DNA from 2 places in the Sphingomonas sp. Tas61C01 genome. Region 1 is predicted to be linked to the other one. Evidence: predicted binding sites of a transcription regulator. Region 1 holds the regulator's gene; the other holds the start of a gene.

Evidence for each region. The regulator LexA, encoded in region 1, represses DNA repair genes until DNA is damaged. The targets are predictions, from matches to a motif close to GTTCCNCNCTTGTTCT.
Region 2: a site for LexA is predicted at 2,196-2,211, ahead of ACT009_RS16860 (DUF6771 family protein). Genes of this name have one in related genera too.

The regions. Positions count from the first base shown of each region.
Region 1 covers NZ_CP199583.1:259,178-263,855, forward strand. The annotation lists gene gltX (glutamate--tRNA ligase) at 1-95, opposite strand, end outside; partial or broken gene ACT009_RS01200 (ComEC/Rec2 family competence protein) at 122-2,239, shown strand; gene lexA (transcriptional repressor LexA) at 2,247-2,933, opposite strand; gene ACT009_RS01210 (molybdopterin molybdotransferase MoeA) at 2,989-4,182, opposite strand; partial or broken gene ACT009_RS01215 (SGNH/GDSL hydrolase family protein) at 4,467-4,678, shown strand, end outside.
Region 2 covers NZ_CP199583.1:3,594,717-3,599,394, forward strand. The annotation lists gene rplU (50S ribosomal protein L21) at 1-250, opposite strand, end outside; gene hspQ (heat shock protein HspQ) at 400-783, opposite strand; tRNA gene ACT009_RS16850 (tRNA-Ser) at 908-997, shown strand; gene ACT009_RS16855 (hypothetical protein) at 1,703-1,990, opposite strand; gene ACT009_RS16860 (DUF6771 family protein) at 2,292-2,441, shown strand; gene ACT009_RS16865 (GH35 family beta-galactosidase) at 2,718-4,403, opposite strand; gene ACT009_RS16870 (LacI family DNA-binding transcriptional regulator) at 4,469-4,678, opposite strand, start outside.

The sequences.
Region 1 (4,678 bases):
AGATGGAGGTATCCGGTCGGCGACGGCGCGAACCGGGTGACCACGGCGTCCGACCTAGGGCGAATACCTACGTCGCTATCATTCGTTGCGCCCAACCGAGCGTGCTCCCAATGTTCGATACATGTTGGCCGAAACAGCCGTCGAGGCCCCTAGCACGCACCCCTGGCGCGGACAAACCGCGTGGCGCGAGGCGGGCCGCGCGATCGAACGGCTGCTGGAGGCGGAACGCGAGCAACTGCCGCTGTGGATGCCGGTCGCGATCGGCGGCGGGGTTGCGTGCTGGTTCGTGGTGCCCGATCCGCAGGGCTGGGCGGTGGCGCTGCTCGGCTTGGTGGCGCTGGCACTGGCCGGGGCGGCGGCGGGCGGCACCGGGCGCGCGGCGCGGGTGGTGGCGGTCGCGGCGCTGTGTGCGGGGATCGGGCTGGCGCTGATCTGGTGGCGCGCGGAACGGGTGGCGGCACCGGTGCTGGCGGGGCCGACGATCGCGGCGTTTGGCGCTCGCGTCGAGCAGGTCGAGCCGCTTGCCGCGCGCGACCTGGTGCGGCTGACGCTCGCGCCGGTGGCGGGCCCTGCGCTGCCGCGGCGGATCAGGGTCAATCTGGTCACCGGCGACGTGCCCGCGGGGGCGGTGCGCGGTGCGACGATCCGATTGCGCGCGCGGTTGATGCCGCCGCCGCAGCCCGCCGTGCCGGGCGCCTACGACTTCGCACGGGTCGCGTGGTTCGCCGGGATCGGAGCGACCGGGCGCGGGTTCGCGCCGGTGACGGTGGAGCGCGGCGGCGACGCGGGCGGTGGACCACGGGCGGCGCTCACCCGGCACATCACCGGGCGGCTCGACGGCAGCATCGGCGGGATCGCGTCGGCGCTGGCGACCGGCGACGAGGGCGCGATCGAGGAGGCGGATGCGGAGGCGATGCGACGCGCGGGGCTGGCGCACCTGCTGTCGGTGAGCGGACTGCACATCACCGCGGTGGTGGCGGCGACGATGGTGGTGGTGGCGCGGTTGCTGGCGCTGAGCCCGTGGCTGGCGCTGCATGCGCGGATTCCGCTGATTGGCGCACTGGCCGGCGCGACGGCGGCGATCGGCTATACGTTGCTGACGGGCAGCGAGGTGCCGACGATCCGATCGTGCGTCGCGGCGCTGCTGGTGCTCGTCGCGTTGGCGCTGGGGCGCGAGGCGATGACGCTGCGGCTGGTCGCGGTCGGCGCGACGGTGGTGCTGCTCGCCTGGCCCGAGGCGCTGGCGGGCCCGAGCTTCCAGCTGTCCTTCGCCGCGATCACCGCGATCGTCGCGATCCACGAACAGCCGCGGGTCCGCGCATTCCTGGAGCCGCACGACGAAGGGTTGGGGCGGCGGGCGGCGCGGGGGCTGGCGGCCCTGCTGCTGACCGGCATCGCGGTCGAGATCGCACTGATGCCGATCGCGGTGTACCATTTCCACAAGGCGGGCATCTATGGCGCCGCCGCCAACATCGTCGCGATCCCGCTGACCACTTTCGTTATCATGCCGCTGGAGGCGGCGGCGCTGGTGCTCGACCTGGCGGGGGTGGGGGGGCCGTTGTGGTGGCTGGCGGGGCGGGCGATCGCGCTGCTGCTGTGGCTGGCGCACGCGGTCGCCGCGGCGCCGGGATCGGTGGCGGCGCTGCCTGCGATGCCCGACGGCGCGTTCGCCGCGATGGTGATCGGCGGCGTGTGGCTGGCGTTGTGGCGGACGCGCTGGCGGCGGCTGGGGATCGTCCCGGTCGCGGCGGGTGCGATCTGGGCGATCGCTACCCCGCCGCCCGACCTGCTGATCACCGGTGACGGTCGCCACGTCGCGGTCAGGACCCGCGCCGGGCTGGCGATCCTGCGCGACCGGGCCGGCGATTATACGCGGTCGACGCTCGCGGAGAATGGCGGGGTGGACGGCGAACCACTGCTGCTCGCCGAACAGCCCGATGCGCGGTGCAGCCGCGACCTGTGCCTGGTCGATCTCGTCGCCGGCGGGCGGACGTGGCGGATCATGGCGCTGCGCAGCGCCTATCCGGTGCCGCGCGCCGCGCTGCTGGCGGCGTGCCGGGCGGCGGACATCGTCGTCAACGAAGGCGGACTGCCGCGCGGTTGCACGCCGCGCTGGCTGCGGCTCGACAGGAAGACGCTACGCCGGACCGGCGGCATCGCGCTGACGCTCGGGAGCGAACGAGTGACGACGGTGCTGGCCCCGGCGGATCGCCACCCGTGGCGCGATCCGCCGGTGCTCGACCGGATCAGTCGTACCGGCGCAGGATACCCGAGAGCTTACCCTGGACGCGGACGTGCGCGGGGGGATAACGCTGCGGATCATAGGCGCGGTTGGCGGGATCGAGCCGGATCATCGCGCCCTCCCGACGGAAATATTTGAGCGTCGCTTCGCTGTCGTCGATCAACGCGACCACGATCTCGCCGTCGCGTGCGGTCTCGGTCCGGCGGATCAGCGCATAGTCGCCGTCGAGGATGCCCGCCTCGACCATCGAGTCGCCCGATACCTCCAGCGCATAATGTTCGCCGTTGCCGAGCAATGCCGCCGGCACCGCGAGCATCGCGCTGCCTTCGAACGCCTCGATCGGCACGCCGGCGGCGATCCGGCCGTGCAGCGGGATCTCGATGACGTCGTTCGCGGGCTGCGGGACCGCGCGGACGTTGGCGGGGGGGGGCGCCGCCGCGGTGGTGGACGGCTTGGCCCGCGCCGCCTTTTCCGGCCGCTCGGGCATCCGCAACACCTCGAGCGCGCGAGCGCGGTTGGGCAGACGGCGGATGAAATTGCGCTCCTCCAGCGCCGAGATCAGGCGATGCACGCCCGATTTGGATTTCAGGTCGAGCGCCTCCTTCATCTCCTCGAACGACGGGGAGATCCCGGTTTCGTCGAGCCGATCGTTGATGAAGCAGACGAGCTCGTGCTGCTTGCGCGTGAGCATGGATATTCTCCGTCCAGAACAGACGCAGAACTTCTATGGAACATCTTGGAAGCCGTCAAGCGATGACGAGGATTTCCGCCGAGTCGCCTGCCGACGCCGGCGGCGCGCCCGCTTCGCGGACGATCAGGCAGGTCGACCGGGCGAGCGTCAGCAGCATCGAACTGTCCTGGATCGTCGAGGCAAAGGCGCGCCCGTCGCGTAGTTCGGCGCGCAGGTAATCGGTTCGCGCGCCGTTGGCGGCGAGGTCTTCGCCGAGCAACGCATGGGTGGTGCGGGGCAGCGGATCGGCGGCACCCGCAAGATGCGCGATCAGCGGGCGGGCGAACAGGACCGCGGTGACGAAGGCGGAGACCGGGTTGCCGGGCAACCCCAGCACCATCGCCTCGCCCAATCGTCCCGCCATCATCGGCTTGCCGGGCCTCAGCGCGATCCGCCAGAAGTCGATCACCCCGCCCGCGATCTCCAACGCGGGTCGGACGAGGTCGTGATCACCGACCGACGCGCCGCCGGTGGTGATCAGGAGATCGGCATCGACCGCGGCGAAGGCGGCGGTGAGCGTCGCGAGATCGTCGGCGAGGATGCCGAGGCGGACGATCTCGACCGGCAGATCGGCCAGCATCGCGGCGAGCATCGACGAATTGCCCTCGGGCAGCGACAGCGGATTCAGCGGCGCACCGGGCGGGATCAGCTCGTCGCCGGTCGCGGCGATCGCGACCCGGACCCGGCGGTGTACGGGGAGGTTGGCGGCGCCCCCGGTGATCGCGAGCGCGATCCGCGCGGGAGTGATCCGGTCGCCGGCGCGGATCAGGCGGTCGCCTTCGCTGAAGTCGAGCCCGCGGCGGCGGACATTGCCGCCGCGCCGGGTGGGGCCCTCGCCATCTAGCGACAGGTGAGCGCCGTCGCGTCGCGCCTCCTCCTGCACCAGCACCGCGTCCGCGCCGGCGGGCATCGCGGCGCCGGTGAAGATGCGGACGGCCCCGCCCGCTGCGATCGACCCGGCATAGGGGCGGCCTGCGGCGCTTTCGCCGATCACCTGCCAAGGGCCGGGCAGGTCGTCGTAGCGGATCGCATAACCGTCCATCGCGGACAGGTCCGCCGCGGGCTGGGTACGGCGCGCGAGGATGTCGGCGCTGGCCCAGCGGCCGGCGGCGTCGGCGATCGGAAGATGATCGGCCGCGACGGGGGCGGCAGCGGCGAAGAGGCGCCGTTGCGCTTCGGCGACGGGGATTAGGGTGGGTGGCGTGTTCATGGCGTCATCTGGCATGGTCGGGCGGGTTTTGGCACCGAGTTTCGGGGGCGGCGGTAACGCGACCCGCATTGGGTCCCCGCGAAGGGCTCCCGCGTCTGCGAAAGCACGATGAGGTTGGGGAATGCCGCTCGTTTGTCTTACGTCGTCGACCAGTCACCTCGCCGATGATCACGGCCCGTTTACTTCCCTTCTAACGGGGTGTTACCATCCGTTTACCATAATAAAAACGGGAGAGGTCGATGAACTGGAAGTTGACGCTGGGCGTGTGCCTAGCGAGCGCGGCGATGGCGGTGCCGGCCGAGGCTGCGCCGAATTATACGTCGTTGACGGTGTTCGGCGACAGCCTGGTCGACGCCGGCAACATCCTCAAGCTCGGTGCGGGGGCGAACCCGACTCAAGGGTATTTCGAAGGCCGCTTCACCAATGGCTACGACTATACCGACCTGCTGAGCATCGACCTGTTCGGAAAGCCGACCACCGCATCGCTGCTCGGCGG
Region 2 (4,678 bases), 470 kb from region 1:
CGTTCTTGCGGCGATAATTGTGGCGGCGACGCTTCTTGAAGACGATGACCTTGTCGGCCTTCGCCTGAGCGATGATCTCGGCGGCGACGGTGAACCCCTCGACCGACCGAAGCTCGGAGCCTTCGCCCGCGAGCAGGACGTCGCCGAGCGTCACCGACGCTCCTGCTTCGCCGTCGATCTTCTCGACGACGATCTTGTCTCCGGCGGCGACGCGATACTGCTTGCCGCCCGTGCGCACGATCGCGAACATGGCTCTAGTCACTTCCCAAAATACAGTCGCCCGCACGGGCAAGCCCGGCGAGATGAGCGGCGGCAGCTATAAGAGGGCACCGCCGCTGTCAACCGCCAAGCGCCCCGCGCGCCCGGTTTTCGTCGGCGCCCGCGCACTCGCAGCGGCTGCTAGTGGCGGTGCTCGCGCTTCAATGCGTAGCGGCCGTCGGCGAAGTTGGTGAACAAGCCGGCGATCGCAGGGTGATCGATCGGCTCGTCGCTGTCGTCGGGCACCAGATTTTGCTGGCTGACATAGGCGACATAGCTCGATTCGGCGTTCTCGGCGAGCAGGTGGTAGAAGGGCTGGTCCTTCTTGGGGCGCACGCCCTCGGGGATCGCGTCGTACCATTCGTCGGTGTTCGCGAACACCGGATCGACGTCGAAGATCACCCCGCGGAAATCGAACATCCGGTGGCGCACAATTTCGCCGATCGAGAAGCGCGCATGGGCGATCGACGGCGCGGCGGCGATCTGGGCGGCCTTGGCCGGGGTCGTTGGGTCGTGACGTGGCATCGCATCAATCTAGTGGTTGTTTCGCGCCGCACAAGCCGAGCCGCTTGCGCACCGAGATCGTCTGCGATAGGAGCCCGCCCTCGACTGGCCCGCCCCCCTGCACAAGGAGGGCGATCGTCCTCGCGGAGAGGTGGCAGAGTGGTCGAATGTACCGCACTCGAAATGCGGCGTGCCCTCGCGGGTACCGTGGGTTCGAATCCCACCCTCTCCGCCACTTTCCCTTATAGACCGCTGTAATCGCACGGTTTTCCGTGCGATCGCATCCGCGACCCACAAGCCAACCTACAACATGAAATCACGTTGCGACGCCGGCGGTGTCGGGCAATGATGCCGCGTGGGGAGACGAATGGATTACAACAGAGACGGTGAGCCGGTGCGGCTTGGTCCGCTAGTTGAACCGTACGCGCGTGACGCGGTGCAAAAGCAGTTCCAAGGTGCGAGCGTACGGTGACCGGGCAGCACGCTATACACCATTCCAGTACATTGTCTTAGATCATGCAAAACCTGAAACAGAATGTATGAAACTTAGCATCGATACTCAAACATTATGGGATATATGGCGTTTAACACCATCCGTGTTCCGACGGTCGAATGGGGAATGGACAGTGAAGTACGATATCCATCTGCTTCATAATCCCGTGACCGTTTGCGCCGCCAATGAAGCGAGGCTGTAAACCACGACAAGCGCCGTACCATCGGTTACGCCGGACGCCCCCCTTCCCAACGGTGAAATCATAGGTTCCACCAAGGCCGCTGTTCACAATCGACGCAACGATCGACGTTACATCGGCACGGGATGAGTTCAGGAACGTCGCGCTAGGATTAACGATGTTCGACGAGAACGTTAGGTCGGTTCCGCTGAACGAGACTGGCTGGTCACCATTAACATTGCTGTTGGACTGATAAAGGTAAGCGGCCGTTACGGTCGCCCCCGAGAGAATGAGAAGCCAAGTGCTTGACCGAATGTACTTATTCCCAATGTTGCGCCACCAAGGTCTGCATTGTTGGGGTTGTTGCTTGGACGAACAATCAACGGTATAAAGGCTGGCTCTAGCGCCGTGAATTCATAGTCACCCCCGACGACCGAACTATATTTCCGATCGGGAATGGTAGAATCGCCACTATAGGCGAGTGGCGTGAAATCAATTGTCTCTGCAACCGCTGGCGCGGCAGTCAGCGACATGAATGCTGTGATGAAGTTTTTCATAAGGCCTCTTGGGCGTGGATCGATCAAACCATGATTAATCGTATCTGATAACCGAGATTAATGGTCAAAGGCGGACACGGGCAATAACTTATCTAATAAACGCTTGTGTTTGTTGACGTAAGTGCTCGCACCCTTGCCACGGCCTTTGTCCGACCGGGCGGGCCTTCCTCATTTTCGCCGTCGAGAAGCAGCTCTTGATTTAATCTGAACGAACGGGGAACATAGCTGTATGATCATGACCATAACCAACCTCCCTAACCAGCTACTGGACGCCATCGCTGACGGGCCGAAGTTTGCCGCCATGCGCGAACGTGCCGCCTTGGTCCTAGCCAATCACCTAGCGGGCAGGCTTGAAAGGCCCTCGCCAGCTTTCGATATGGACCAGCTAAACGTGCCGCTCCCCCCGATGGTGAGTAGCAATGGGCATCGAGCCACTTTCGACGAGGGATGACAAACAAGGGCCAAAAGCCGGTGCCGGTGAAGCTTGATAGGTGGACGCCATCACACCCGGTAGCGGACGCCATAGCTTCCGGCCGCTATTGGTCCGTCGCAACGCTTATTAGACCTCAATTATCGCGGGGACGGTCCACCTTATGGAGGCGTAGCACATGGCGCCCGGGTCCAGCTAGTATCAGCTAATCAGGGCGTGTGCGCTGGCAGCAAGTTAGGCCAGCCTCGACCGGCTGATGTTCCACCTACCCTCATCTCCGCGCAACCCGGACAACGGTCATCGATACCGATAGAGACGAACGCGGTACACCTTGTGGTCGGCAGCATCGGCCGCGAACAGCCGCAGCGATTGGCCCTGGCCGGTTTCGTCGCCGTTGAGGCGGCGGCCGGTCACCGCACCGGCATCGCGCAGGATCTGCTCGTCGATGCTCTCGATCCCGACGATCGTGCGGGCGCCCCCGTCGCTCGTAAAGCTGATCTGCCCGTCTCCGCTGCCTACCACGAGGAACTCGTCAGGACCGGACTGGAGGAACATGGCGGCGATGCGGCTGGCCTGGTCGATATCGCCGCTGGAGCCGTTCGCGCGCGTGATGGTCGCGATGTAATCGCCGATCCGGACTCGGCCGGCGCGCTGTGCCGATCCTTCCATGATCACGGTTTCGATCTTCCCCTCGGCCTGCTTCTGGAGCACGAGCGGTGCAAGGCGCGCCAATTGGCCGTAGATCGCGGTCATCGCCACGTCACCGGCAGCGCCCGCATCAAGGCCGACGCTCACGTCGCCGGCCAGCACGACGCCCTGGCCGTCGACGCCGAACGGGGAAAAGCCGAGCCCCTTCATCGCGCCGATCGTGTAGAGCGCATTGGCGGCGCCGCCGGCGCGGCCGCGCGCCTCCGGTACGAACAACGGGTTGTCCGCTCGACGGTACTCGGACGCCCAGTGGGCGTAATCCTCGAAGTAGATGTCCGGCGCGAGGAAATCGAGCGACGGCGCCCCCGCCTTCCAGATGTCGAGCGAGATCGGCAGCGGGCCGCCCGAATTATATTGGCCCGGTTCGTAATTCGGCCGAATCAATGCCGCGTTGGTGAACATGGGAAGTGCGTATTCGGCCTTCCCCGCGGCGGTCACCTTCTCGATATAGGTCGCATACCACCACGACATGAACAGCGCGTCGGTCGCACTGCCGGTGCCGAAGACCTCTTGCCATGATCCGGCAGTCCGCGCACCGGCCGCTTCCCATGCCGCGCGCAGTTGCGGATGAAGGGTAGTGCGATGCTGCCCCAAGTGCCGGATCAATGCCTCGGGAACGGGGGCAGCGAAGGCGGCTTCCGCGGGGGCGGAATGGTCCCGCGATTCCGGGATGATCCCGACTTCATTCTCGACCTGGACGAACAAGACCGTCTGGCGTGCACCGTCCACCGCCCGCAGGTGCCGCATCAGCTGCGCGAAGGCGCGCGCGTCGGCATCGCGCGAAGCGGCAGAGAAGGGCGACAATCGTTCGGTCCCGCGTCCGTCGCTCGTCTGAACGCGTTCGAACCGCGCCTGATCGCGCTTGACCCACGCTGGTACATAGCTCGAATACGTGTTCTTCCACGTGCCGAACCAAAGGATGACGAGGCGAAGATCGTGCTCGCGCGCGCCTTTCAGCAGGCCGTCGACGTTGCTGAAATCGAAGCGTCCTTCGTGCGGCTCGATCGTCTCCCAAGCCACGGGAACGAGGACCGTGTTGAGGTTCATCGCCTTCAGTTTGGGCCAAATCGGCGCCATGTAGGCCAAGTCGCTGCTGCTCGAATTGTGGGTCTCGCCGCCGAGCACGAGGAACGGCTTGCCGGCCACGATCAACTGGGTCGCCTCGCCACGACGTTCCAGGCGAGGTGCCGGCGACGTCTGCGCATCGGCGCTGCCGACCAACGCAGTCGTGAGGGTCGTCAGCATCAGGCCGATTGCGGGAAGCAGATCTCGCATGGACATCCTCATTTGTTCGTTGTGCGCGCGATGCCGCACGAGGCGGCGTTTGGCTGTGTGCCCATTTAGCGGAGACCCGCCGACCCATCGTGCGCGTTACGCGGCGGACCGTGGGATTCGCGCAGGACGATCACGTGTTCGAGAACGACGTTGTCCGGCTTTGCGCTTGGTCGATCGCTCGCGATCACTTGCACGACGAGCCTGAATGCCACCTCGGTAAGGTCGGCGGTCGGTCGACGTACCGTCGTGAGGGTTGGCCAGATGGTGGTCGCCAG